One region of the Lysinibacillus sp. FSL P2-0066 genome, then DNA from elsewhere that is predicted to be linked to it. Evidence: a T-box and tRNA genes for the amino acid it is inferred to sense, from the RefSeq annotation. Region 1 holds a T-box; the other holds one or more tRNA genes.

Region 1 (14,982 bases):
GATAGAGAAATTAAGATTAGAAGGCTTCCACATAGTCATGGGGGATTTACCGAATCATGGTGGTAATGCAAGATTTGCTAGAGTCCATGATGAAGACTTCAAATTGTACAATAAGTATACACGAAACCTGATTGAAAATGCTTTTTCATATAATTTACCAACCTTTGTAATAGGGCATGGACTAGGTGCAACATTAATCCTCCATACACTGCAAAAGAGACAATATGAATGTGCAGGCATTATTTTAACATCACCTTGGTTGCAACTAAAGCTATTACCAGGTAAATTAACAAATGCTTTAACAAGTCTAAGTGCGTTAACAGCCAATGTTAAGTTGACACATGATATTACATTAGAGAAATTAACGCGTAGTGTTGAAGGCAGAGAAGAAATGAAAGATGATGTACCGCTCATGTCTGTTGTTTCTGTGAAATGGTATCGAGAACTTCAGCAAATGATGAAAAATTTAGTGATGCTGCCTAAAGGTGAAATGCCTAATATGCCTATGCTAATTATGACAGCTGAGAAGGATAAAATTACGGACACTCGCCAAACCCGAAATTGGCTTCATCAACAGGAATTCACAGAATTTCAGTTTAAAGAATGGGCAAATTGTTATCATAATTTATTTCATGAGGGAGAGCGCGAAGAAATTTATATGTATACACGAGATTTTATTAATAATGCTCTTCGAAGAATTGGTTATATAATTAAATAGGTTTATCCCCTTCCATTTACTAGGTTACTTACTTAAATATTGTTACTCAAAAATAATATTGTAATTTTCTGAAAAGTGTAATACTATAATGATCTAAAGTAAGGTATTTTAAATTGGAGGGGTAAAATGGATGTAATTGTGGAGAAGTTGAATGGTATTTTATGGGGACCATGGTTTATTTATGGTATCTTATTGATTGGGTTATTTTTCTCAATTATCACAAGGTTCCTACAGGTAAGGCACATTAAAGATATGTTTGTTTTAATGTTTAAAGGGGAGAAATCGGAAAAGGGAATATCCTCTTTCCAAGCAATGTCTATCGCATTATCAGGACGTGTAGGTACAGGTAATATTGCTGGTACTGCGACAGCAATTGGAATGGGAGGACCTGGTGCTGTCTTTTGGATGTGGGCAATCGCTTTCATTGGTGCGGCTACCGCGTATGTAGAATCAACATTAGCTCAAATCTATAAAGAAGAGAAAGATACAGAATATCGTGGTGGACCGGCCTTTTACATAGAAAAAGGAATGGGTCAAAAATGGTTTGCAGTAATTTTTGCTGTGGCGGCTTTGATTGCGATGTTAATCTTAATGCCTGGCGTCCAATCAAACGCCATTGCAGGTGCTGTTGAAAACGCTTTCGGTTTGGAAACTTGGATAACAGGTCTTATTATTGTTGTTTTATTAGGCGCAATTATTATCGGTGGTGTTAAATCTATTGCAAATGCAGCCCAAATCATTGTACCTTTTATGGCATTAGCATACATCATTATGGCTATTATCATTATTGTTATGAATATCTCTGAAGTACCAACAGTATTTGCATTGATTTTCTCAAGTGCCTTTGGTGCCCAAGAGATTTTTGGGGGCATTATTGGTTCTGCCATTGCTTGGGGTGTTAAACGTGGAATTTATTCCAATGAAGCTGGTCAAGGAACGGGTGCTCACCCTGCAGCAGCAGCGGAAGTATCGCATCCTGCTAAGCAAGGAATTGTTCAAGCGGCGTCTGTGTATATTGATACATTACTAATTTGTTCTGCTACGGCATTTATGATTTTATTTACAGGTATGTACAATGTACAAGATGAAAAGGCAGCTGAAGGAGCAGATCCATTTATCCATATTGGACAATTTAATAGTGGTGGATTAGCAGGCGATGAGCAAATGACCTTTGCGAAAAGTATTGAAGCAGGTGCAGCCTATACACAATATGCAGTTGACTCATCATTACCTGGCTTTGGTGCTCCATTTGTAGCCATTGCGTTATTCTTCTTTGCCTTTACAACAATTATGGCTTACTACTATATTGCAGAGACAAATGTCGCTTATTTATTTAGAGGTAGCACAGAAAAGATTTTCATTTGGATTGCAAAGATTGCTATTTTAGTTGCAGCCTTCTATGGTACAATCCGTACGTCTGGTCTAGCATGGGCAATGGGAGATGTAGGTCTTGGTCTAATGGTTTGGATTAACGTTCTGGCTATTTTAATTATTATGAAACCAGCTATTGTTGCATTAAAAGATTACGAGAAACAGAAAAAAGAAGGAAAAGATCCAGTCTTTGATCCTCGTAAACTAGGCATTAAAGGTGCAGATTTCTGGGTTGAATATAATGAAAAACGTAATAATAAATAGATAAAGTGCAAGGCGATCAGCTAGTTTACTAGTTGGTCGCCTTTTAGCTTGTCCTCAACAATACTATTAAATAGGGTATTCTTTCATTTTTTCTAATGCAATGACGAAAGGCGGATCATTTTGTTGATTAAGAAATGCATATTTTAAGACATGGACATATTTTTGCGGAAGTTGACTTACATAATCAATGACCTTATCACGTTCTTCTTTTCCACCTGGATGACCATGATAAATAACAAGAACAATCAATCCTCCCACTTTTAAGAGCTTTAATATATTTTCAATAGCTTGGATTGTTGTATGAGGCCTTGTAATAATATCATGGTTGCTGCCAGGTAAATAGCCGAGATTGAAGATAGCTGCAGCTACTGGCTTGTGTACATATTGCATGACTTCCTCATGCCCTTTATTTAAAACGACTGCCCGATGTTCTAAACCATGATCTAAAAGTCGAAGGAGTGTCGCATCAACCGCCTCTTTTTGGACATCAAAGGCATAAACTTGTCCTTCATCCCCAACAAGCTGTGCCAGAAATAATGTGTCATGACCGTTTCCTGCAGTCGCATCAACCGCCGTATCTCCCTCTTCTATACTATCTTTTAATAACTGCTGGGCATATTGTAAAACACGTTGTAATTTCATTTCGTAACCTCTGCCTTATACAACTTCCCTTGCCAACTAACTCGACGTTCAAGCTCAGCGTCAATACCATTCAACACTTCCCATTTATTGACACTCCACATTGGTCCAATCATTAAATCAATCGGTCCATCGCCTGTAATACGATGAATGACCATTTCAGGTGGTAGGATTTCTAATTGGTCTGCTACTAGTTTTGTATACACATCTTGGTCTAAAAATTCTAGCATACCTTTTTCATATTGCTTCACCATAGGCGTTCCTTTTAATAGATGAAGTAAGTGGATTTTAATGCCTTGGACATCTAATTGTGCAACTGCGCGTGCCGTTTCCATCATCATGTCATAGTCTTCGAGAGGCAATCCGTTAATGATATGTGAGCAAACTCGAATGCCATGCTTACGCAATTTTTCAACGCCTTCCACATACGTTGCATAATCATGGGCGCGATTAATAAGATTGGCAGTTTTCTCATGCACCGTTTGAAGACCTAGCTCAATCCATAAATATGTTCGCTCATTTAATTCTGCTAAATATTCGACAACATCATCTGGTAAACAATCAGGACGAGTAGCAATAGAAAGACCTACTACACCTTCTTGCGCCAAAGCTGCTTCAAATTTTTCTTTTAAAACTGGCAGCGGGGCATGTGTATTTGTGTAGGCTTGGAAATAAGCCATGTATTTGCCATCCTTCCATTTCTGATGCATTTTGTCTCGGATTTCAGCAAATTGAACATCAATTGGATCTACCTTATTGCCAGCAAAATCACCAGAACCTGCAGCACTACAAAATGTACAGCCACCAAAAGCGACTGTGCCGTCACGGTTAGGGCAATCAAAGCCTGCATCTAACGCCACTTTAAATACTTTATGACCAAATTGGTCACGTAAATAGCGATTCCATGTATAGTATCTTTTCCCCTCTGAGGGAAAAGGAAAATTTGTCTCTGTCATTTATTTCACTCCTCTAACGCTCTATTCTATCATGTGCTTTTCGTTCCGTCATGGGGGAAGGGTATTATCATGTTATGGATGCAGAAAAATGGTAAGAAACAAAAATAAAAACGAATGAAAATAGGGTAGAAGTCTTGTAAAAAAGGTAAAATTATTTTCCTTGTGCTTTTAAGTATTTCAGCATACACTAACTATTTAGAGAAGCGAAATAATGGAGGTCATCCTATGCCAAAACGTGTTTGGTTTTTAATTATCGGAATGCTTGTGAACACAACAGGCAACTCTTTTTTATGGCCTTTGAATGCCATTTATATGCATGATTATTTAGGCAAATCTTTAGCAATGGCTGGTTTTGTCTTAATGCTGAATTCTGCTGCTGGAGTATTAGGTAATCTATTAGGTGGTTACTTATTTGATAGAATTGGTGGCTATAAAGCTATTATGCTTGGCATCCTGTTAACGATTGCTTCATTAATTGGCTTAACAATTTGGCACGGCTGGCCACATTATGTGTGGTTTTTAACGATACTAGGCTTTAGTGGAGGCATTGTTTTCCCAGGTATGTTTGCCTTAGCTGGGGCTGCCTGGCCAGAAGGTGGACGTAAGGCTTTTAATACTATCTATTTAGCACAAAATGTCGGTGTTGCCGTAGGTCCTGCCCTTGCCGGTATTGTGGCAGATTATCAATTTGACTATGTGTTTAAAGTGAATTTAGGTATGTATATTTTATTCTTTTTCATTGCCTTATTTACATTTAAGCGTTTGGAAGTGGGCAGTATTGCACCTAAAAATGTCTTGAGCGAAAGTAAACGAATCGTAAACAAGGCACCTTTTTATGCTTTGTTAATAATTAGTGCATCCTCCGTTTTATGCTGGCTAGCATATTCTCAATGGAGTGCAACCATTTCATCCTATACACAAGATTTAGGGTTAGGATTAAAGCAATATAGCCTACTTTGGACAATAAATGGTCTTCTAATTGTCATTGGGCAACCACTCATTGCACCGCTCGTAAAGCGATGGGAACACAATTTAAAACGTCAATTAGTATTTGGTGTAACGCTGATTGCTCTTTCCTTTGGCATTATTGCCTTTGCAAACGATTTTAAAATGTTTGGAGCAGCGATGCTTGTCTTAACATTTGGCGAAATGTTTTATACGCCAGCATTACCAACGATTGCTAATCAATTGGCACCAAAAGGTCGACAAGGATTCTATCAGGGGATTATCAATAGTGCTGCTACTGGAGGACGGATGATTGGTCCACTATTTGGTGGTATTATGGTAGATCAATTTGGCATGATTCCTCTCGTTTTAACATTGGTGGTCATCGTACTATTGGCGATTATTCCATGTTTAACATACGATTATCCTTTAAAGAAGAACAAAATAGTAGCAGATTAATAATGTTGCAATCAAAGAGCAAAATCGAGTGTCAAGTCACTTGATTTTGTTCTTTTTTTATAGTAGATATTGAAAAATTGCTGTGACAGGATTACAATCATACATATTCAAATATTTGAATATGTAGTTATATGGAGGGGTTTTTTTATGGAAGAGGGCTTACAACAGTTTAAAGCGGATTTTTTCAAAGCATTAGCACATCCGTTACGCATCAGAATACTTGAACTCCTTGTAGATGGTCAGAAAAGTGTCAATGAGATTCAAGATTGCTTAGAGAAAGAGGGTTCCGCTGTTTCTCAGCAATTAAGTGTATTGCGTGCCAAAAATATTGTTTATGGGGTGAAGGAAGGAAAAAAAGTTTATTATTCTTTAAGTGACCCAATGATTGGTGCATTACTTGGGGTGGCAAAGGATATTTTTAATAACCATTTGGTTCATACCATTTCGAGATTAGAGGAAATGACAAATAATGAAGGTGACGAAGAGAATAAGTAAATCAATGATGATGAAAAATTGGGCTTTGCGTATTATTTCGAAGGGAAGATTTATCTATGAAGTCACTGTTTACAGGACGCTTTGAAGGGTATTCAGTTCATCATGTAAAAAAGGATTTATTGTCAGGGATTATTGTCGGAATCGTTGCTATTCCACTTGCCATGTCCTTTGCCATCGCATCAGGTGTGAAACCTGAATATGGGATTTATACGGCTTGCATTGCAGGTATTCTTATTTCTCTTTTTGGAGGTTCTAAATATCAAATAGGTGGGCCTACGGGGGCGTTTGTGCCAATTCTATTGGGGATTGTTCTTACCTATGGCTATGAAGATTTATTACTTGCGGGTTTAATGGCAGGGGTATTGCTTTGTATCATGGGCTTTTTTAAGCTAGGGACTTTAATTAAGTTTATTCCACGACCTGTAACAGTTGGCTTTACAGCAGGGATAGCAGTGATTATTTTTACAGGTCAAATCGCTAACTTTCTAGGGCTGACAAATGTTAAAAGGCATGAATATTTTATCGCCAACATACAGGAAATCATTAAGCAGCTAGGTACGACAAATACGTATAGTATTCTTACTGCTGTCGTATGCTTGGTGACAATAGTGATAACACCAAAGTTTTTTCCAAAGGTTCCTGGAGCATTAGCGGGTATTGTTGTCTCTACACTTATGGCAACTTTCCTCTTTTCAGGACAAGTTGCTACCATTGCAACGGCTTATGGTCAAATTCCTAATACATTACCTCATTTCGCCTTACCGAATATCACGCTCGAACGATTACAACAACTTATTGGTCCAGCGTTTGTTATTGCAATGCTAGGTGGTATTGAGTCTCTATTATCGGCAGTGGTGGCGGATGGGATGACAAATAGTAAGCATAACAGTAATCGTGAGCTAATTGGGCAGGGGATTGCTAATATTGTGACGCCTTTATTCGGTGGTATTCCAGCAACAGGCGCCATTGCACGCACAGCGACCAATATCAAAACAGGCGCAGTATCCCCTATGTCGGGTATCATTCATGGTGTGTTTGTTCTAATCACATTATTGTTATTAGCTCCATATGCATCTCATATTCCGTTAGCAAGCATGGCTCCGGTACTGATGGTCGTAGCTTGGAATATGAGTGAACGACATCATTTTTCACATATCGTAAAATTAAAATCAGGCGACTCACTGGTATTATTGATTACCTTTTTATTAACGGTATTCACTAGTCTTACATTAGCAGTTGAGGTAGGGCTTGTGCTGGCTGTGCTATTATTTGCGAAACGTATGAGTGAAAAGCTTGTTGTTACAAAAGTACTTCCGGATCATTCAAATAAAAGTGAGAAGGTACAGCCACATGTAGTGCATCAGCAGCATGATTGCCCGCAAATTAGTATGTACACAATTGAAGGGCCGTTGTTTTTTGGTGCTGCACAAATGTTTGAACAAACGATTGAAAGTACTTTGCATCAGCAACCAAGAGTTTTGATATTACGGATGGGGAAAGTGCCCTTTATGGATTCTACTGGAGAAGCATATTTTAACAATATCATAGAAAATTATAAAGCACAGGGCGGTACTATCTTGGTAACGGGTGTGCAAGGTGATTTAAAGGATGCTCTTCAACACAATGGTCTTTACGATAAAATAGGCGCGCAACATTTTTTTCAGCATACAGGAGAAGCAATTACAAAAGCTTTCCATTATTTGAACGCCAATCAATGTATTGGTTGTCAGCACTTTGCTTTTCATGAATGTCAGGATTTATCAAAGTCTAAGGAAGAAAAGGATTTAATTGTTCAGTAATGGGTAAGCTGTAAACAAAGGCTTGTGCTTTTCAATACTTTCCATTAGAATAAATGCAATATCATGTAAAGACTGTGATGAGGAATAGTAGATTTGTGGTTCTTTTTAGAGAGCTAGCGGTTGGTGGGAGCTAGTAAGAATGCAAATTGAACTCGCCTTCTGAGTCTGCCCGCGTGAAACAGCGTGTGTCGTTTCTTCCGCGTTAAGGAAGCTTGAGCCGAGTGTAATCACTAATTTGGGTGGTACCGCGGGAGTACAAATTCTCTCGTCCCTTCTATAAGAAAGGGGCGAGTTTTTTTATTTTTTAAATATTTTGTCAATTATGATGGAGAGCAGCACGATCAATCGAAGGAGGAAAAGAAATGAGTTTTAATCATGAACAAATTGAAAAAAAGTGGCAGCGATATTGGGCTGATAACAAAACATTTAAAACTGAAAATGAAACAGCAAAGCCTAAATTTTATGCATTAGATATGTTCCCATATCCATCTGGCGCAGGACTTCATGTTGGCCATCCAGAGGGGTATACGGCAACTGATATTCTATCACGCTTTAAACGTATGCAAGGCTATAATGTACTTCATCCAATGGGCTGGGATGCTTTTGGTTTACCAGCTGAGCAATATGCACTCGATACAGGGAATGATCCGGCTGAATTTACAGCTAAAAATATTGCGACATTTAAACGTCAAATTCAAGAGCTAGGCTTTAGCTATGATTGGGATCGTGAAATTAACACAACGGATCCAGAGTATTATAAATGGACACAATGGATTTTTATCCAGCTTTATAAAAAAGGCTTAGCTTATGTGGATGAAGTAGCTGTTAACTGGTGTCCAGCACTTGGCACGGTATTAGCTAACGAAGAAGTAATTGATGGGAAATCAGAGCGTGGTGGTCATCCTGTAGAACGCAGACCAATGAAGCAATGGATGCTTAAAATTACAGCCTATGCTGATCGTTTAATCGATGACTTAGAAGAAGTTGATTGGCCTGAGTCTATTAAAGATATGCAACGCAATTGGATTGGCCGTTCAGAAGGGGCTGAAGTGACATTTGCCATTGACGGTTCAGATCAAAACTTCACAGTTTTCACAACACGCCCTGATACATTGTTTGGTGCTACATACTGTGTGCTTGCACCAGAGCATAAATTAGTGGAACAAATTACAACAGCTGACCAACGCCAAGCTGTTGAGGCTTATTTAGAGAAAGTTAAAATGAAATCTGATCTAGAGCGTACAGATTTAGCGAAAGAAAAAACAGGCGTATTTACAGGTGCTTATGCAATAAATCCGATTAACGGTAAAAAAGTGCCGATTTGGATTGCTGATTATGTGTTAGTGTCTTATGGTACAGGTGCTATTATGGCGGTGCCAGCACATGATGAACGCGACTATGAATTCGCAACTGAATTTGGCTTAGACATCGTTCCTGTACTTGAAGGTGGAGATATCAGCAAAGAAGCATTTACAGGTGATGGTCAACATATTAACTCTGAATTCCTTAATGGCTTAAATAAAGCAGATGGCATTGCGAAAGCCATTGAATGGTTAGAGGAAAAAGGTGTAGGGGAGAAGAAAATTTCTTATCGTCTACGTGACTGGTTATTCTCCCGTCAACGTTATTGGGGTGAACCAATTCCAATGATTCATTGGGAAGATGGCACGATTACGCCAGTTCCAGAATCAGAATTACCATTAATGCTACCAAAAACAGATAATATCCGACCATCAGGTACAGGTGAATCACCATTAGCAAATATTGAAGAATGGGTAAATGTTGTCGATCCAGAGACAGGTAAAAAAGGACGTCGTGAAACAAATACAATGCCGCAGTGGGCAGGTTCGAGCTGGTACTTCCTACGCTATATCGACCCGACAAATACAGAGGCAATTGCAGACCCAGAGTTACTAAAACGCTGGTTACCAGTTGATATATATATTGGTGGTGCGGAGCATGCAGTATTGCATTTACTATACGCTCGCTTCTGGCATAAAGTTCTATATGATTTAGGCGTTGTGCATACAAAAGAGCCATTCCAAAAATTATTTAACCAGGGAATGATTCTAGGTGAAGGTAACGAGAAAATGTCTAAATCTAAGGGCAATGTCGTCAACCCAGATGAAATCATTACGTCACATGGTGCCGATACATTACGCTTATATGAAATGTTCATGGGCCCACTAGAGGCTTCTGTTGCATGGTCTACAAATGGTTTAGATGGAGCACGCCGCTTCTTAGACCGTATCTGGCGTCTATTTGTCAATGAAGAAGATGGCACAATTTCAGCAAAAATCCAAGTGTCTAACGATCAATCACTTGAAAAATCATACCACCAAACAGTGAAAAAAGTGACAGAGGATTATGAAGGCATCCGCTTTAACACAGCTATTTCACAAATGATGGTCTTTATTAATGATTGCTATAAAGCTGATGTGATTCCAACGGCTTATGCTGAAGGCTTTGTGAAAATGCTAGCACCAATCGCTCCGCATATTGCAGAAGAACTATGGCAACTATTAGGTCACAATTCAACACTTTCTTACGAGCAATGGCCAACCTATGATGAAGCAAAGCTTGTGGATGATGAAGTAGAAATTGCTGTACAGGTTGCTGGTAAAGTACGTGCGAAGATTGTTGTAGCAAAAGATGCGTCAAAAGAGGACATCGAAAAAGTAGCACTTGCTGATGAAAAGATTCAAGAATATATGGCAGGAAAGAGCTTAGTGAAAATCATCGTTATTCCAGGCAAACTTGTCAATATTGTCGTCAAATAAAGAGCTATAAAGTAAAAATGTACATTACTAAATTCAATTTTAGTAATGTACATTTTTTAATTTGGCGTTATATAAGCGATAAAATAAGGACTGCACCCATCTAACTGAGTGCAGTTCAATACAATTTAAATAATCAATCCCACAATAATAGCTGTTAGGATACTTACGAGTGTAGCACCGTACAACAACTTTAAGCCAAAGCGGGCAACGACATTACCTTGTCTTTCATTCAAACCTTTTACAGCTCCCGAAATAATACCGATGGATGAAAAGTTGGCAAAGGATACAAGGAATACAGAAATAATGCCTAGTGTACGTTCACTCATGGACGCTGAGACGTCGCCAAGGTTAATCATGGCAACGAATTCATTCGTTACTAATTTAGTTGCCATAATACCGCCAGCAGCCACAGCATCTGCCCATGGAATACCCATTAGGAAAGCGATTGGCGCAAAGATATAGCCTAATATTTCTTGGAAGGATATACCAATAATCATATCGAATAATGAATTGATTAAATCCATTAATGCAACGAAACCAATAAGCATTGCTCCAACAATGATGGCTACTTTAAAGCCATCCATAATATATTCGCCAATCATTTGAAAGAACGCTTGCTTCTGTTCATCTTCAATCGTTAAGATATCTTCTTTTTCATCCACAGTATATGGATTAATGATAGAAACAATAATAAATCCGCCAAACAGGTTTAATACAATGGCCGTTACGACATACTTTGGCTCAATCATCGTCATATAAGCACCAACTACTGACATCGAAACAGTCGACATAGCAGAAGCGCATAACGTATACATACGTTGTGGTGCAATCTTATCTAATTGCTTTTTAACAGTGATGAATACTTCAGATTGGCCAACCATAGCAGAAGCAACAGCATTATAGGATTCCAATTTCCCCATGCCACTTACTTTACTTAAAAATAAACCTACCCATTTCATTAAAAAAGGAAGTATTTTAAAATGCTGCAAGATCCCAATCAGAACAGATATAAAGACGATCGGTAATAAAACAGCTAAAAAGAAGGGTGATTCTCCTTCATTTGCTAAGCCTCCAAAAACAAATGATATACCCGCATTTGCATAGGACAATAAGTGATCAAATACTTTGGTGATTCCTTTAATTAGCACATAGCCAACCGTTGTATTGAGTAGTAAAGCTGCCAATAAAAATTGGATGATCAACATAATCACTATATATTTATATTTTATTTCTTTTTTGTTTTTACTCATTAATAAAGCTAAGGCAAAAACAAGTAACAATCCACAAAAGGATATTAAGTATCTCATAAGTTCCTCCATAAGTATCTGTGATATTTTGTCCTGATGTTCCAATTTCAGAAGAACAGCTAAAGATCTTAATTAGTCAGACGTCAGACAAACAATCTCACTATAACAGTTTTTTCGCTAGGTATTCAATAGATAATAGAAAAAAAGTATGCAACACAGCATACAAATAAATTCAGTCTAAAAATGTACATTATTTCTTTAGGAGTGACTATTCATAATTAAGGTTGCCAGAATAATTCATTATAAAATACTCTTTTATTGTGTGAAGTTTTTCTCAATTTATGACGATCGTGTTCATGAAACTTTTTGATTTTTTTTGAAACCAACTAAGATCGAATGACGACTATAGGGTGAATGTTTAGAGGAGGTGTTTGGGTGAGTGAGCATTTAGTAGCCATTATGGAAGAACACGGAGAATATTGCTTACGAGTGGCTTATCTTTATGTAAAGGACTGGGCAATTGCTGAAGAAATTGTACAAGATGTCTTTTTTTCTTATTATCGGCAGCAGGATCGCTTTGAACATAGAGCATCTCTAAAGACCTATTTAGTTAAAATCACGGTACATAAAAGCCATGATTATCTTCGAAGTTGGAAAAATAAACGCCATCTGCTATTGGAAAAATTACATATTGGGGCAAGTAAACGGACACCGGAAACGATGTTAATAGCACAGGATGAGCGGAAAACATTAACGAATGCGTTATTTGAGTTACCTATTACTTATAGAGAAGTCGTCATTCTTTATTATTATCAAGAATTAAAGGTTAGAGAAATTGCAGATATTCTTACATGTGCAGAAAATACAGTTAAAACCAGATTGCATCGGGCAAGGAAAATGTTACAGGAGAAATTAGCGACTAGTGAGTGGGAGGTGTTAATGGATGACAGCTTTTAAAGAAAAATTGGATCAAGAACTTGGCGAAGCACCACGATTTACGGAATCCTTACAGGAGGATATTTTACGGCAAGTGCAACATGAAAAAAAAGCAAAACGCTGGTCTTATCCATTGATCATCGTAGGCACGATCATCATGTTTCTATTAATAATAGAAATCGGTCCATTAGGGCAGATAGAGCAAACGCAACATGCTTCAATTGTTCAATTAGCACAGCAGCAATCAATAAAAAAATATACAATGATTTATAATTCGGATGAGGAGATTTTTAAGGCTGGGAGACCTGGGTGGGTTATTGGTCAGCAATTAATGGAGCAAAGTTCAGAAAAAGAGCTTTTACAACAATTATTACAGCAAGCTACTATGACGCATATGAATGAGGATATTCGATTTAGATTACAACGTGATGTCTGGGTAGAGTTTGAAAAGGGGCAGATAATTAAGCTAAAAATGTTCATCGGCGAAGAGTATATCATAATTGTTGATTATAACAACAAATCATCTTACAAAGTAGAAAATAAAGATCTGGCAAAGGCTTATATAGATCTTGCTCTCAATGATGATGCTAAATTTGGAATGTCAGGTTTACTCGTTATGCTAGTTTTTATCATAGCTATCCAAATGCTTGTCGATAAACTAATGAGGAAAAAATTTAATATACCAAAGGAATATGTTAATAGTGGACATCGACGTGCTGTTTGGGCTATTAAAATGTTGAATATCATTATGCTTCTGGTGATCGTAATTAAAGGGTGGATTTTATTTACTGTTATCATTGGAGGATATTTAGCGGTCATCCTTTTCAGCTCTATATTTATTGACTATTACTATGGTCGAGAGGAAAAAAGACATTATCTTTCCATTAGTTCGGCCATTGTTGGATTGCTATCACTCATCCTATTCTTCTTTTATATCAGTTAAATAAACGTATAAACCTGAACCCGAAATAATCTCGAGTTCAGGTATTTTTTTCTATCGTTTCAGTCTGAAGCATTAATTGATAAATACTTGAGATGATAAAGCTGGTAGCTAAACCATATAGCGTATTAAAGCTTAAACCAATACCAATTCCAATGATGATGGATAGAAAAATGACAAGCCAGCTATGTTTATGAATATGGCGATTCGTAAATAAAAGGATTAACATAAACGGTAACATGGTAATGTGCAGGAAGGCAAAAGAATAAATAACACCTAAAATCGTTAAATCGATAGATAAGAAACAGGTAAATAAAATTATCATCAGACCAATCAAATAGAAATAATAGGGTCTTTTCGTCACAAAAAAACGTTTCGTTGCCCGCATGTCTACAAGCAAGGTTGTGACAATGGCTAATAGGACAATGACGAGAAAAGCAAATGTAAGAAAGCCTGGCTGCACTTCATATAAAAACGTAAAAATCAATACTTGGAACTGGCCAAATGATCCGCTGTATAGGGCAATCATTAAAATCGCTGTAAATGATAGCGTTAATAACGCTAAAATTAAACCTGAGGAAAACAGACTGCGGCGTACTTTTTTAGGTTTTATAAAGGCAATTAAATACCATGTCGATTTATCAAAAAATACTTGTCCTAAAACGGCTAGTTGAATAATGACATAGAATAGCAGAATTTCGCTATTTTTAAAATAAAATAAATAAGGGTGATATAAGCGAATCCCCTCATATACAGTGTTTGCCCCATTTTGAACAAAGTAATAAATAGGGATAAAAATAAGTAATGAAAAAAGAGCAATAATAAATAAAATTTCCAACCAGAGTATACTTTTCACTGACATGATGCGATCAAGAAATAAGATGCCGATTAAAAAGAAAAAAAGTGTAATAGGTACTGGAATATTTAACATAATTTCAGATAATACACTAATGCTTATTAATTGAATAAGCCAAATTTCAATACCTGTCAGCAGGTAAAATAGCCGTATAACCTTTAAATTCATACCAGACAATTTACGCTGTATGGTAAAGAGCAAAAAACTTTGTGTATGCTGATTTTGTGTGTAATCGCTCTTATTCAGCAATGAGCCAAGTATAATAAACGAAAGAGCTGTTGCTAATGTATAACAAATGCCCGCCATAAAACCAAAAGAAATAAGGGCTGAGGGAGAGGACAATAATAAATTACCATTAATCCATCTCGCTAAAAGAATAATGACTCCTGCTGCTGTGCTTAAACTTGCAAATGGAACGAGCAATGAATATTTCCTTAACATACGATTAAAGGCCTTTACTCATTTTAGAGGATTTATATTGACGTGGTGATTGATTGTATTTTTTCTTAAACGCAACACTAAAATAGTGCTGACTATTAAAACCACAGCTCTCAGCAATCGCAGACATACTTGTGTC
Region 2 (14,982 bases), 730 kb from region 1:
TTATTCCGAAGACTATGACAAACCCATCAGTTCCTTATCTGGTGGACAACGCACACGTTTAGCACTTGCTAAGCTCTTACTTAGTAAACCAGATCTTTTAATTCTCGATGAGCCTACTAACCATTTAGATATCGAAACATTATCTTGGTTGGAATCCTATTTAAAGGGCTATGAAGGCGCAATATTAATTGTTTCCCATGACCGCTACTTCTTAGACCAAGTCGTTTCTATTGTCTACGAAGTATCCCGTCATCGTGTTACCAAATATCCTGGTAATTATAGTGCTTATTTAGATGAAAAAGCTAAAAATTATGAGCGTGATGTCAAACTCTATGAACGTCAGCAAGATGAAAAGGCCAAGCTAGAGGATTTTATCCAAAAAAATATTGCACGTGCTTCTACAACAAAAATGGCACAAAGTCGACGTAAAATGCTTGAACGTACAGAGTGGATGGAATCCCCGGACGGTGATGAGAAATCCGCTAGTTTCGGTTTCTCGATTGAACGTCAAAGTGGAAATGATGTTTTATCTGTTGATGAATTAACGATTGGTTATAATGATCGTACCATTTCTAGTGGGATAAACCTTCGCACTTTTCGCGAGGATCGGATTGCCCTTGTTGGTCCAAATGGAGTTGGTAAATCGACATTATTAAAAACAATTGTAAAGGATTTAGCCCCTCTTGCAGGCAGTATTCGTTATGGGACGAATGTACAAATTGGCTATTATGATCAAGAGCAAGCAAAGCTCTCGAGTAATAAGAGTGTCCTGAAAGAATTATGGGATGAATGGCCACTCATGAACGAAAAAGATATTCGAACTGTATTAGGGCGTTTTCTTTTTAGTGGTGAAGATGTGGATAAAGCTGTATCCTCTTTATCGGGCGGTGAAAAAGCACGCCTTGCACTCGCAAAGCTAATGATGCAAAAGGCTAATTTCTTAATTCTAGATGAGCCTACCAATCATTTAGACTTAGATAGCAAAGAGGTATTAGAAAATGCCTTGATTGATTATCCAGGTACTCTTCTATTTGTCTCACACGACCGCTACTTCATTAATCGTATCGCAACAAAAGTGGTGGAGTTATCTGGAACGGGTTCATTTGAATATTTAGGTGATTACGATTATTACGTTGAGAAAAAGCAGGAACTATTGGAACTAGCACAAATGAATGCTGCCTCTCAACCCCAAGTACAGCAAGATCTGCCTGATAAAACGTCTACATCAAAAATAGATAAAGAGGCAAAAAAACGTGAACGTCAAATTAGACGTACGATCGAAGATTTAGAAAGCAAGATGCAAGAAACATCTACTATTGTTGCAAGCCTAGAAGAGGCTCTATGTGACTCTGCCATTTTCACTGACCATGAAAAAATTTCAATGCTTCAAGACGAATTAGCAACTGCTAAAGAACAGCATGAGCTATTAGAATTAGAATGGCTTGAGTTAAATGAAGAACTCGAAAATATTAATATGTAAAGATGTAAGCCATGTGACCTTTCACATGGCTTTTTCTTTACTTGTCTTCATTTTTCATATATATTGGTCAAGTGCTATTTTTCGACAAAAAATGCCCACAGTTTTATACACACTATAAATCTAGTAATACCAACATATCAACAGAGTTTTCCACACTGTCCACAATAAAAAATTATTTTATCCACATTGTATCGTATAAAACAAGCTACTATATATTGAATAATCACAAGTTATACACAAGTTATCAACAATTTGTGTATAAGTACGCGTGTTCGCTATTTATTTCGCTCTTTTACCTGTGGATAATTTTCTGAAAAATTTGTCAATTTTGTTGTTTCTACTTATTATTCCCTTAGCACCGTTCCTTTTTATCAACAATTATTCGACAATTAAAAAGAGATATCTAAAAATATAGATACCTCTTTTCCATACTATATCCAGGATTTTAACTCCATTCCTGGACGTCCATTCATCATTAAGTTTCCTCGAATACCAGCCTCATACATCGGCATAGCAGCTGCGCCAATCATTGCAGCATTATCAGTACACAATTTAAGCGGTGGTACAAAAAACGGGATACCTTCCTCTTCAAATACAGCCTCCAAAGAAGTTCGCAAACCTTTATTTGCGGCTACACCTCCAGCTGCAATAACCTGTTTCACCTGATACTCACGAGCAGCACGCAATGTTTTAGCTGTCAGTACTTCAACAACACTTTCCTGAAATCCCTTGGCAACAGCTGCTGGTGAAATGGCTTCACCTCGTTGATCCATATTATGTTTATAATTGATGACAGCTGATTTTAAACCGCTAAAGCTAAAATCATACGAATCCTCTTCCAACCATACTCTTGGAAAAGGCACAGCCTCTCCTTCCTCATGAGCAAGACGATCAATATGTGGCCCACCAGGATAAGGTAAATTTAAAACACGTGCCACTTTATCATATGCTTCACCAGCAGCATCATCTCGTGTTTCACCAATGACCTCAAAAGAACCATGCTCCTTCATATAGACAAGCTCTGTATGACCGCCTGAAACTACTAGTGCTAATAAAGGGAACTCCATTGGCTGTACAAGCGCATTGGCATAAATATGACCTGCAATATGATGTACACCCACAATGGGTAAGCTGTTCGCAAAGGCAAAAGCCTTCGCCGCATTAATGCCAATCAACAATGCCCCTACAAGACCTGGACCCTCTGTAACAGCAACCGCATCCAAATCTGACGGCTTTAGATTTGCTTGAGCTAAAGCTTCTTCAATTACCATCGTAATTTGTTCAACATGATGGCGTGATGCAATTTCTGGGACAACTCCACCAAAACGCTTATGACTCTCTATTTGAGAAGCAACAACATTCGACACGATTTCATGACCATTTCGAATAATCGCTGCAGCTGTTTCATCACAGCTTGATTCTATTGCTAATATCATTCCATTATTCATTGTAAATTCACCCACATGACAAGGGCATCCTCCCCGTTATCAGTATAATAGCCTTTCCGTATACCACCATCTTGGAATTGAAGCTTGCGATAAAGATTTTGTGCAACGGTGTTCGTTACACGTACCTCCAATGTCATAACCTCCATTCCATGTAAACGAGCTATTTGCATCGCCTCACGCATTAATCCCTCGCCTATACCTCGACCACGAGCACCCTCAATCACAGCTACATTCGTAATTTGGGCTGCATCTATAACCATCCACATCCCACAAAAACCAATAATACTTCCATTTGCATCCACAGCCAGCACATAATGAGCATACTGATTTTCATGCACTTCATAGTAAAAGGAATCCAACGTCCAAGGTACAGGAAATGAAGCTACTTCAATTTCATAAACTGCTGGTACATCATCAGAAACCATTTTACGATAAGTTACATCACTACTCATGTTCTTTCTCCTTTTGTTCTTTCAGCCAATTTGCTTCAGCCTCTGCAATTCGTTTATATTGTGGGACAAAGTGATGAGTAGCTTCAACACTCGGTAACTCCACTTTAGTTCCTACACGAATAACTTCCGTTGCACGTGGCAAGTCAAGACTAAAAGGTGCACGCAAAGCGTTATCACCAAGCTCTTCTACGATGTTATCCCAAAAAATGCCCACATCTGTTCCTACAAATAAAACAGGTGCATCTAATGCCCTTAAACGTTCTAATAAATCAGCGATATGTGCATGATGATCTTCCACAAGAGCCTCTAGTGTCATTCCTTGATAAACAGCTGTATAAACATTGTCTCTTCTTGCATCAAAAATTGGACAAATGAATCCATTATAAAGGGTAGCATTTGCAGCTAATGCTTTTAAGCTAGAGACGCCAACTAAAGGTATCTGTAATGTCCAAGCTAGGGTTTTCGCTAATGTCACACCTATGCGGACACCTGTATACGAACCTGGACCTTCAGACACCGCAATCACATCCAAGTCGCCTGCCTTTAAGCCTGCTCTTGCTAATATTTCTTCGATAGCGGGCATCGCGCCAGCAGAATGCGTTAATTTTATATTTTGCACCATCTCGGCTACCACTTTTCCATCCCTCACAATAGCAACGGAAAGTGGTGTATTCGCTGTTTCTATTCCTAACCAAATCATTTCATTAGCTCCTCACATAGCGCCTTATAGCGTTCCCCAGTAGGTATTAACACAAAACGTCGTTCATTATCTCCGATTCGGTAAATCTCTATCGCTAATCGATTCTGTGGCAAATCCTGTTCAATTAAATGCGCCCACTCTACCACTGATACTGCATCTCCATAAAATAATTCATCCCAACCAAGGTCCTCGTCACTTTCAGCCAGACGATATACATCTAAATGATTGAAGGGTAAACGTCCTTCATACTGTTTAACAATCGTAAATGTTGGACTGTTGACTGTTCTCTTCACACCAAGCCCCTTTGCTAAGGCCTTCGTAAACGTTGTCTTGCCTGCGCCCAAATCTCCTTCTAATGTAATCGTATCTTGAGCTTCTAGTAAATTGGCAAGTGCCATAGCAAAACGTTCTGTATCATCAACTGAATTCATGATTATTTCATACATTCTCATTTTTCCTCTCATCACTACATTACCTCTAGTTTACCTAAACTAGCGAAAATGTTCAAAGCATCCAATATCATTTATATCCTACTTAGAATGTCGTCGTTAAAAAGCCTAATTCAATACATAGGTTGCTTATTTAAATGAAAAAACACGTCTTCATTTACGAAGACGTGACAACGATTTATCTTTTTGAATGACCTTTCACTGCTATGATTTCTTTGCCAACTAGTTTATCATCCTTAAATTTCACTATATAGGCCTGTGTCATCAAGATTTCATCATTCCAACGATATTCATTATTTTTGATCTTTTTACCTGCGCCGCCTGCTGCTTTTACTACCTCAATATATGACATATCATTTTTTAATTTCTCAAATTCTACTTCGTTCATATTTTTTTGCCAGTGATACGCATTTGATTCTTCAATCTCTATAATAGGATCTCCACAGCCTACCATCATTATCATGGAACCAATAAGCAAAGGTAAATAAATACTTTTAAAAGAATAATCTTTGCTCATATAAACACCTCCGTAGCCAATCCGATTACTTCTACTTTTTACCCTTAATCTTTATATTAGAAACACATCTAATTTTACCTTATAGAAACGCTATCATTTATCGGTAATTTTTACTATTTTTAGATAATGTTAAATAAATACAAATAATTATATTTATGTAAATAATATCAATTATTTCACGAAGATTAAGCCATTTTTTAGACACGATTGAGATGCTTTTAGGGAAATAGATGTTGTTTATGAAATAATAAAGGGAGGTTGGTCTCAAATACTTCACAGATTGTTATACTTTTAGCCCCTTTGTTTCTAATAGGCGAGGTTGATCCTTTAGGAGTTATTCATTTGTCATAAAATTTCTACTTAGGTTTCCTAATAAGCTCCTGAATGATGAATTGGTTCCATACTCCGATAAAATATAAAAAGTCCTTATGATGTAAAATCATAAGGACTGTAATATCAATTTAAATGGCGGTCCCGACCGGGATCGAACCGGCGATCTCCTGCGTGACAGGCAGGCATGTTAACCGCTACACCACGGGACCTCTTTAAGACATTTATAAATATATCATAGAAAACATAGATATGCAATATCTATTTTTATATTTTCCTTTAATATATTTTCTAACACTCTCTTAACTAGAAATAGAACTTATCTTGTAATGAATTTCCTATACAATCAACTTCTTAATTTTATATAAGCTCTAAACATAATGCATATTTTGCAGTATATTTAACTTTAAAGGGGGAAATGTAACATGTCAAAATTAGAGCAATTACAAGCAGCCTTACAGCTACACGAAACCGATGCAATTATTATTACAAATGCTCAAAATCGTCGCTATCTAACCGGTTTTACAGGTAGTGCAGGTACAGTTATCGTAACGAAGACGCGCGCACTTTTATTAGTAGACTTCCGCTATACACAGCAAGCAACAAATCAATGTGACACCTTTGAAGTACTCGAGATTGATCGCAACCGTTTATATGAAACCATTCAGGAAATTTTTGAACAGGAATCAATTCAAACAGTTGGTTTTGAGCAACTTCATGTTACTTATTACAGCTATCAATTCATGAAAAGCAAATTGACAGCCATATTAAAACCAATGCCTACTATTGTAGAAGATTTACGGATGATTAAAACGCCAGAGGAAATTGAAATAATTAAAAAAGCAGCATGGATTTCTGATGAGGCATTTAATCATATTCTGACATTCATCAAACCTGGTATTTCAGAACTTGAGATAGCCTATGAATTAGAGTCTCATATGCGCAAAAATGGTGCAACGGGTGCAGCCTTCGATATGATTATTGCTTCTGGCCATCGCTCAGCACTCCCACATGGCGTAGCATCCTCTAAAATAGTGGAGCAAGGTGATATGCTGACAATGGATTTTGGTGCTTACTATCAAGGCTATCGTTCTGATATGACAAGAACGATTGCTGTTGGAGAACCATTAGAGCAATTAAAAGAAGTATATCAAATAGTCCATTATGCCTTACAACATGCCCTTTCCAATATCAAACCTGGTATTACTGGACAAGAGGCAGATCGTTATACACGAGACTACATTACTGCAAAGGGATATGGACAAAATTACGGACATGGTACAGGACATGGCATAGGCTTAGATATCCATGAAAATATATTTATGTCTACCATATGTAAAGACATTTTAGAAGAGAATATGGTACTGACAGTAGAACCGGGTATTTATATACCGAATGTAGGTGGTGTTCGTATCGAGGATGATATTATCGTTACAAAAGAAGGCGTTGAAGTCATTACCCACTCTCCTAGAGAACTTATTATTTTATAGACATTTTAAAGAGTAATTACAATGACTGTAATTACTCTTTTCATTAATATAAAAAAACAGTCAGCACACAGCTGACTGTTTTATTTGCCTAGCGACGTCCTACTCTCACAGGGGGAAGCCCCCAACTACCATCGGCGCTAAAGAGCTTAACTTCCGTGTTCGGTATGGGAACGGGTGTGACCTCTTTGCCATCATCACTAGACTTTTTAAAAGACAAGATTTATTATACCATATTTAAGTATAAATACAAGCTTTTTTTAAAACTTTCTTGTTCTTTCAAAACTGGATAAACGGTACATTGAATGCTTCAAACATATTGGTTAAGTCCTCGATCGATTAGTATTCGTCAGCTCCATGTGTCACCACACTTCCACCTCGAACCTATCTACCTCATCGTCTTTGAGGGATCTTACTTACTTGCGTAATGGGAAATCTCATCTTGAGGGGGGCTTCATGCTTAGATGCTTTCAGCACTTATCCCGTCCACACATAGCTACCCAGCGATGCCTTTGGCAAGACAACTGGTACACCAGCGGTGTGTCCATCCCGGTCCTCTCGTACTAAGGACAGCTCCTCTCAAATTTCCTACGCCCACGACGGATAGGGACCGAACTGTCTCACGACGTTCTGAACCCAGCTCGCGTACCGCTTTAATGGGCGAACAGCCCAACCCTTGGGACCGACTACAGCCCCAGGATGCGATGAGCCGACATCGAGGTGCCAAACCTCCCCGTCGATGTGGACTCTTGGGGGAGATAAGCCTGTTATCCCCGGGGTAGCTTTTATCCGTTGAGCGATGGCCCTTCCATGCGGAACCACCGGATCACTAAGCCCGTCTTTCGACCCTGCTCGACTTGTAGGTCTCGCAGTCAAGCTCCCTTGTGCCTTTACACTCTACGAATGATTTCCAACCATTCTGAGGGAACCTTTGGGCGCCTCCGTTACCTTTTAGGAGGCGACCGCCCCAGTCAAACTGTCCGCCTGACACTGTCTCCTGCCCCGCTAAGGGGCATGGGTTAGAATTTCAATACAACCAGGGTAGTATCCCACCGACGCCTCCTTCGAAGCTGGCGCTCCGAGATCTCTGGCTCCTACCTATCCTGTACAAGTTGTACCAAAATTCAATATCAGGCTACAGTAAAGCTCCACGGGGTCTTTCCGTCCTGTCGCGGGTAACCTGCATCTTCACAGGTACTATAATTTCACCGAGTCTCTCGTTGAGACAGTGCCCAGATCGTTACGCCTTTCGTGCGGGTCGGAACTTACCCGACAAGGAATTTCGCTACCTTAGGACCGTTATAGTTACGGCCGCCGTTTACTGGGGCTTCAATTCGCAGCTTCGCTTGCGCTAACCACTCCTCTTAACCTTCCAGCACCGGGCAGGCGTCAGCCCCTATACGTCACCTTACGGTTTTGCAGAGACCTGTGTTTTTGCTAAACAGTCGCCTGGGCCTATTCACTGCGGCTCTCATGCGCTTGCACGCTCAAGAGCACCCCTTCTCCCGAAGTTACGGGGTCATTTTGCCGAGTTCCTTAACGAGAGTTCTCTCGCACACCTTAGGATTCTCTCCTCGACTACCTGTGTCGGTTTGCGGTACGGGCACCTCTCACCTCGATAGAGGCTTTTCTTGGCAGTGTGAAATCAGGAACTTCGTCCATACGGACTCGCCATCACAGCTCAACGTTACAGTGTGCGGATTTGCCTACACACACGCCTTACTGCTTGGACGCGCACAACCAACGGCGCGCTTACCCTATCCTACTGCGTCCCCCCATTTCTCAAACGGTGAGGAGGTGGTACAGGAATATCAACCTGTTGTCCATCGCCTACGCCTATCGGCCTCGGCTTAGGTCCCGACTAACCCTGAGCGGACGAGCCTTCCTCAGGAAACCTTAGTCATACGGTGGACGGGATTCTCACCCGTCTTTCGCTACTCATACCGGCATTCTCACTTCTAAGCGCTCCACCAGTCCTTCCGGTCTGACTTCAACGCACTTAGAACGCTCTCCTACCACTGACATCGTAGATGTCAATCCACAGCTTCGGTGAATCGTTTAGCCCCGATACATTTTCGGCGCAGCGTCACTCGACCAGTGAGCTATTACGCACTCTTTAAATGATGGCTGCTTCTAAGCCAACATCCTGGTTGTCTGTGCAACGCCACATCCTTTTCCACTTAACGATTACTTTGGGACCTTAGCTGGTGGTCTGGGCTGTTTCCCTTTTGACTACGGATCTTATCACTCGCAGTCTGACTCCCGTGTATAAATATCTGGCATTCGGAGTTTGTCTGAATTCGGTAAACCGGGATGGCCCCCTAGTCCAAACAGTGCTCTACCTCCAGTATTCTCATCACGAGGCTAGCCCTAAAGCTATTTCGGAGAGAACCAGCTATCTCCAAGTTCGATTGGAATTTCTCCGCTACCCACACCTCATCCCCGCACTTTTCAACGTGCGTGGGTTCGGGCCTCCAGTAAGTGTTACCTCACCTTCACCCTGGACATGGGTAGATCACCTGGTTTCGGGTCTACGACCACGTACTACTTCGCCCTATTCAGACTCGCTTTCGCTGCGGCTCCGCCTTCTAAAGCTTAACCTTGCACGTAATCGTAACTCGCCGGTTCATTCTACAAAAGGCACGCTATCACCCATTAACGGGCTCTAACTACTTGTAGGCACACGGTTTCAGGATCTCTTTCACTCCCCTTCCGGGGTGCTTTTCACCTTTCCCTCACGGTACTGGTTCACTATCGGTCACTAGGTAGTATTTAGCCTTGGGAGATGGTCCTCCCGGATTCCGACGGAATTTCACGTGTTCCGCCGTACTCAGGATCCACTCAGGAGAGAACGAACTTTCGACTACAGGGCTTTTACCTGCTCTGGCGGACCTTTCCAAGTCGCTTCATCTAACTCGCTCTTTTGTAACTCCGTATAGAGTGTCCTACAACCCCAAGAGGCAAGCCTCTTGGTTTGGGCTCTTCCCGTTTCGCTCGCCGCTACTCAGGGAATCGATTTTTCTTTCTCTTCCTCCAGGTACTTAGATGTTTCAGTTCCCTGGGTCTGCCTTCAAGACGCTATGTATTCACGTCAAGATACTACGCGATTAAACGTAGTGGGTTCCCCCATTCGGAAATCTCCGGATCAAAGCTCACTTACAGCTCCCCGAAGCATATCGGTGTTAGTGCCGTCCTTCTTCGGCTCCTAGTGCCAAGGCATTCGCCGTGCGCCCTTAATAACTTAACCAAGTTATTAAGCCTATAAAAAAACTTAAAAAATAAATGTGTTTGTTACAATTTCAATGTCGTTTTATCCAGTTTTCAAAGAACAAGTTTTGAAGTGTTTCATTCAGAAGAATGAACCTTCAAAACTGAACGCAAAACGTAATCTTACAAACCCAAGGTTTGTATTCCGAAATAATCCTTAGAAAGGAGGTGATCCAGCCGCACCTTCCGATACGGCTACCTTGTTACGACTTCACCCCAATCATCTATCCCACCTTCGGCGGCTGGCTCCAAAAGGTTACCTCACCGACTTCGGGTGTTACAAACTCTCGTGGTGTGACGGGCGGTGTGTACAAGGCCCGGGAACGTATTCACCGCGGCATGCTGATCCGCGATTACTAGCGATTCCGGCTTCATGTAGGCGAGTTGCAGCCTACAATCCGAACTGAGAACGACTTTATCGGATTAGCTCCCTCTCGCGAGTTGGCAACCGTTTGTATCGTCCATTGTAGCACGTGTGTAGCCCAGGTCATAAGGGGCATGATGATTTGACGTCATCCCCACCTTCCTCCGGTTTGTCACCGGCAGTCACCTTAGAGTGCCCAACTAAATGATGGCAACTAAGATCAAGGGTTGCGCTCGTTGCGGGACTTAACCCAACATCTCACGACACGAGCTGACGACAACCATGCACCACCTGTCACCGTTGCCCCCGAAGGGGAAACTATATCTCTACAGTGGTCAACGGGATGTCAAGACCTGGTAAGGTTCTTCGCGTTGCTTCGAATTAAACCACATGCTCCACCGCTTGTGCGGGCCCCCGTCAATTCCTTTGAGTTTCAGTCTTGCGACCGTACTCCCCAGGCGGAGTGCTTAATGCGTTAGCTGCAGCACTAAGGGGCGGAAACCCCCTAACACTTAGCACTCATCGTTTACGGCGTGGACTACCAGGGTATCTAATCCTGTTTGCTCCCCACGCTTTCGCGCCTCAGCGTCAGTTACAGACCAGAAAGTCGCCTTCGCCACTGGTGTTCCTCCAAATCTCTACGCATTTCACCGCTACACTTGGAATTCCACTTTCCTCTTCTGCACTCAAGTCCCCCAGTTTCCAATGACCCTCCACGGTTGAGCCGTGGGCTTTCACATCAGACTTAAAGGACCGCCTGCGCGCGCTTTACGCCCAATAATTCCGGACAACGCTTGCCACCTACGTATTACCGCGGCTGCTGGCACGTAGTTAGCCGTGGCTTTCTAATAAGGTACCGTCAAGGTACAGCCAGTTACTACTGTACTTGTTCTTCCCTTACAACAGAGTTTTACGATCCGAAAACCTTCTTCACTCACGCGGCGTTGCTCCATCAGGCTTTCGCCCATTGTGGAAGATTCCCTACTGCTGCCTCCCGTAGGAGTCTGGGCCGTGTCTCAGTCCCAGTGTGGCCGATCACCCTCTCAGGTCGGCTACGCATCGTCGCCTTGGTGAGCCGTTACCTCACCAACTAGCTAATGCGCCGCGGGCCCATCCTATAGCGACAGCCGAAACCGTCTTTCAGTCTCTTGCCATGAAGCAAAAGAGATTATTCGGTATTAGCCCCGGTTTCCCGGAGTTATCCCAAACTATAGGGTAGGTTGCCCACGTGTTACTCACCCGTCCGCCGCTAACGTCAAAGGAGCAAGCTCCTTTTCTGTTCGCTCGACTTGCATGTATTAGGCACGCCGCCAGCGTTCGTCCTGAGCCAGGATCAAACTCTCCATAAAAGAAATTTGATTAGCTCAAATTGTTTTGCTGGCATCATGTTTGATGTCCAAAATTTTGTTTCGTTTACTAACTCAAGATTAGCTACTAAAAACTTTATTGATTACGTTTTGCTTGTTCAGTTTTCAAGGTTCATATGTTATCAATTCAGACAACTATTCAAGTATATCATGCAACCAATCGGTTGTCAACACTTTTTTGGAGCGGGTGATGAGAATCGAACTCACGACATCAGCTTGGAAGGCTGAGGTTTTACCATTAAACTACACCCGCATATATTTTAAAATTGGCGCGCCCGGCAGGAGTCGAACCCACAACCTTCTGATCCGTAGTCAGACGCTCTATCCAATTGAGCTACGGGCGCATATAAAATTGATTGACTTGGTGCGGCCGAGAGGACTTGAACCTCCACGGGGTTGCCCCCACTAGGCCCTCAACCTAGCGCGTCTGCCGTTCCGCCACGACCGCATTCGATTAGTAACTTTCTCATTATACTACGATAATTCAAAAAGTCAACTCTTTTTCTTAAAGAGATGAGCCATGAAGGACTCGAACCTTCGACCCTCTGATTAAAAGTCAGATGCTCTACCAACTGAGCTAATGGCTCGAATTAAGAAATGAATGGCTGGGGTACTAGGATTCGAACCTAGGCATGACGGAATCAAAATCCGTTGCCTTACCGCTTGGCTATACCCCAATAAGTGGCGGTCCCGACCGGGATCGAACCGGCGATCTCCTGCGTGACAGGCAGGCATGTTAACCGCTACACCACGGGACCAAAATATTTACATTAAATTATGAAAAATGACCCCTACGGGATTCGAACCCGTGTTACCGCCGTGAAAGGGCGGTGTCTTAACCACTTGACCAAGGGGCCATGGCTCCGAAGGCAGGACTCGAACCTGCGACAACCTGATTAACAGTCAGGTGCTACTACCAACTGAGCTACTTCGGAATAATGTATGTTAGTTGTTGTCGTTATCTTGTCGACTTTTACTATTATAGGGACAACACAACAAAACGTCAACTATTTTTAAAAGTTTTTTTATTCCACTAATTTTAATTTCCCCAAACACTTACTACAACAATACTTTTCAACATTCATTTTTATTTTCCGTACATATAACTGGTGGCAATTAACACAAGTATATGTATAGCGTCGTCGGTGTTTTTTAATTGTAGCTTTAGGGGAATGTAGAACTGAGCAAAATCGCGGGGCATCTACTTTCCTTAATAATTCTCTAAAATCTTTATCTCGATGCTGATACCCTTTCCCTTCAATATGTAGATGATAATGGCATAATTCGTGTAAAATAATACCTTGAACTTCTTCCAAACCGTATAACTCATAGGCTTTAGGATTAATCTCAATATTATGAGATTGTAAAAGATATCGTCCTCCCGTTGAACGTAATCTTGCATTAAAATAGGCTTGATGAAGAAAAGGTCTCTGAAAGCTTTTCAAAGATAAGCGACGAACAAGCTCTTGTAATTCTTGATTGTCCATAGTAATCACCTCTAACAACAAGAATACCACACTGCGTAGTATAGACAGTGTGGTGAAAATTTAGTACTCAAACTAATGCTTGATTTTTAGGTGGAAGCATCGTTAAAGAGATACGACCTTTCGTTACATCTATTTGTTCAACCCAGACAGTTACAATATCCCCAAGCGCTACAACTTCCAATGGATGCTTAATACGTTTGTTTTGGAGTTTAGAAATATGCACAAGTCCATCTTGCTTCACGCCAATGTCAACAAATGCGCCGAAATCTACTACATTTCTTACCGTACCCTGCAATTCCATACCTACTTTTAAATCTTCCATTTTCAATACATCAGTCTTAAGCAATGGTTGTGGGAATGCATCACGTGGGTCGCGACTAGGTTTCATTAAAGTATCCACGATGTCTTGAATTGTCACAACTCCTACTCCGAGCACATCACTTAACTTTTTGATATTTAGTGCTGCAATAGCTTCCTCTGCCTTCTGTGTCCCTAACTCTTTTTTATCTATTTGAGCCTCTGCTAATATTTGCTCAGCAAGATCATAGCTCTCAGGATGAATACCTGTAGCATCAAACGGATTTTTTGCTTCTGGGACACGTAGGAAACCAATAGCCTGTTCATACGTTTTGGCACCTAACCTTGGGATCTTCTTTAATTGCGCACGTGTAGTAAATTGACCATTTTCCTCTCGCGTCTTCACGATATTCTCTGCAACAGTTTTTGATAAACCAGAAACGTATTGTAAGAGTGATGATGAAGCCGTATTTACATCAACACCAACTTGGTTAACAGCTGTTTCTACTATAAAAGTTAGCGATTCATTTAATTTTTTTTGAGAAACATCATGCTGATATTGACCTACTCCCACCGCTTTTGGTTCAATTTTCACTAACTCTGATAAAGGATCCTGTAAGCGGCGTGCAATGGAGACAGCACTACGTTGTTCAACCTGTAAATCAGGAAATTCTGCACGTGCAATATCAGACGCTGAATAAACAGATGCTCCCGCTTCATTGACAATCACATAAGCTATGTCAGTAGTAAGCTCGTTTAATACATCTGCGATAAATTGTTCTGTTTCTCGAGATGCTGTACCATTCCCAATGGCAATTATACTTATTGGATACTTTGCCAAAATTCCTTTCACAGTAGCTTTCGATTTTGCCACATCTGGTTTAGGTGGATGTGGATAAATAGCTGTAACCTCAAGCATTTTCCCATTTTCATCTACAACCGCTAGCTTACAACCTGTACGGTAAGCTGGGTCAACCCCTAAAACATACTTCCCTTTCATAGGTGGCTGTAGTAATAAGTTACGTAAATTTTCAGAGAAAATATGAATAGCCTGTGCCTCAGCTTTTTCTGTAAGCTCGTTTCGTAATTCCCTTTCAATTGAAGGCTGAATTAAGCGCTTGTACGAATCCTCGATTGCTAGTTTCACTTCTGCAATAGCAGGAGAGGAACCAGTTGCTGGAATCCATTCTTTCCACATAATCATTAATACTCGGTCCACCGGTACATGAATAGAAACCTTTAATATCTCTTCTTTTTCCCCTCGATTTATCGCTAAAATACGGTGCGGCACAATGCGATTAACAGGCTCCTCATATTCGTAATACATTTCAAAAACA

The links. A T-box is a leader RNA that pairs with one kind of tRNA and senses whether it is charged. The one in region 1 lies ahead of leuS (leucine--tRNA ligase), so its partner is inferred to be a tRNA-Leu.
Region 2: it has a tRNA-Leu gene. The T-box ahead of leuS (leucine--tRNA ligase) is inferred to sense a tRNA for this amino acid. The anticodon was not compared.

The regions. Positions count from the first base shown of each region.
Region 1 covers NZ_CP150202.1:3,326,399-3,341,380, reverse strand. Annotated here, with positions in the region: gene MKZ14_RS16595 (alpha/beta hydrolase) at 1-718, shown strand, start outside; gene MKZ14_RS16590 (alanine/glycine:cation symporter family protein) at 845-2,353, shown strand; gene MKZ14_RS16585 (class I SAM-dependent methyltransferase) at 2,420-2,995, opposite strand; gene MKZ14_RS16580 (TIGR01212 family radical SAM protein) at 2,992-3,948, opposite strand; gene MKZ14_RS16575 (MFS transporter) at 4,174-5,352, shown strand; gene MKZ14_RS16570 (metalloregulator ArsR/SmtB family transcription factor) at 5,500-5,847, shown strand; gene sulP (sulfate permease) at 5,904-7,646, shown strand; T-box leader at 7,712-7,922, shown strand; gene leuS (leucine--tRNA ligase) at 8,009-10,426, shown strand; gene MKZ14_RS16555 (nucleoside transporter C-terminal domain-containing protein) at 10,552-11,733, opposite strand; gene MKZ14_RS16550 (sigma-70 family RNA polymerase sigma factor) at 12,109-12,630, shown strand; gene MKZ14_RS16545 (DUF4181 domain-containing protein) at 12,617-13,552, shown strand; gene MKZ14_RS16540 (permease) at 13,590-14,828, opposite strand; gene MKZ14_RS16535 (response regulator) at 14,851-14,982, opposite strand, start outside.
Region 2 covers NZ_CP150202.1:4,056,416-4,071,397, forward strand. Annotated here, with positions in the region: gene MKZ14_RS20150 (ABC-F family ATP-binding cassette domain-containing protein) at 1-1,480, shown strand, start outside; gene tsaD (tRNA (adenosine(37)-N6)-threonylcarbamoyltransferase complex transferase subunit TsaD) at 1,912-2,928, opposite strand; gene rimI (ribosomal protein S18-alanine N-acetyltransferase) at 2,925-3,380, opposite strand; gene tsaB (tRNA (adenosine(37)-N6)-threonylcarbamoyltransferase complex dimerization subunit type 1 TsaB) at 3,373-4,080, opposite strand; gene tsaE (tRNA (adenosine(37)-N6)-threonylcarbamoyltransferase complex ATPase subunit type 1 TsaE) at 4,077-4,526, opposite strand; gene MKZ14_RS20175 (hypothetical protein) at 4,708-5,046, opposite strand; tRNA gene MKZ14_RS20180 (tRNA-Asp) at 5,513-5,588, opposite strand; gene MKZ14_RS20185 (Xaa-Pro peptidase family protein) at 5,802-6,866, shown strand; rRNA gene rrf (5S ribosomal RNA) at 6,953-7,068, opposite strand; rRNA gene MKZ14_RS20195 (23S ribosomal RNA) at 7,183-10,110, opposite strand; rRNA gene MKZ14_RS20200 (16S ribosomal RNA) at 10,292-11,843, opposite strand; tRNA gene MKZ14_RS20205 (tRNA-Gly) at 12,041-12,114, opposite strand; tRNA gene MKZ14_RS20210 (tRNA-Arg) at 12,129-12,205, opposite strand; tRNA gene MKZ14_RS20215 (tRNA-Leu) at 12,224-12,309, opposite strand; tRNA gene MKZ14_RS20220 (tRNA-Lys) at 12,376-12,448, opposite strand; tRNA gene MKZ14_RS20225 (tRNA-Gln) at 12,464-12,538, opposite strand; tRNA gene MKZ14_RS20230 (tRNA-Asp) at 12,544-12,619, opposite strand; tRNA gene MKZ14_RS20235 (tRNA-Glu) at 12,647-12,718, opposite strand; tRNA gene MKZ14_RS20240 (tRNA-Asn) at 12,720-12,796, opposite strand; gene MKZ14_RS20245 (SprT family protein) at 12,887-13,348, opposite strand; gene MKZ14_RS20250 (Tex family protein) at 13,416-14,982, opposite strand, start outside.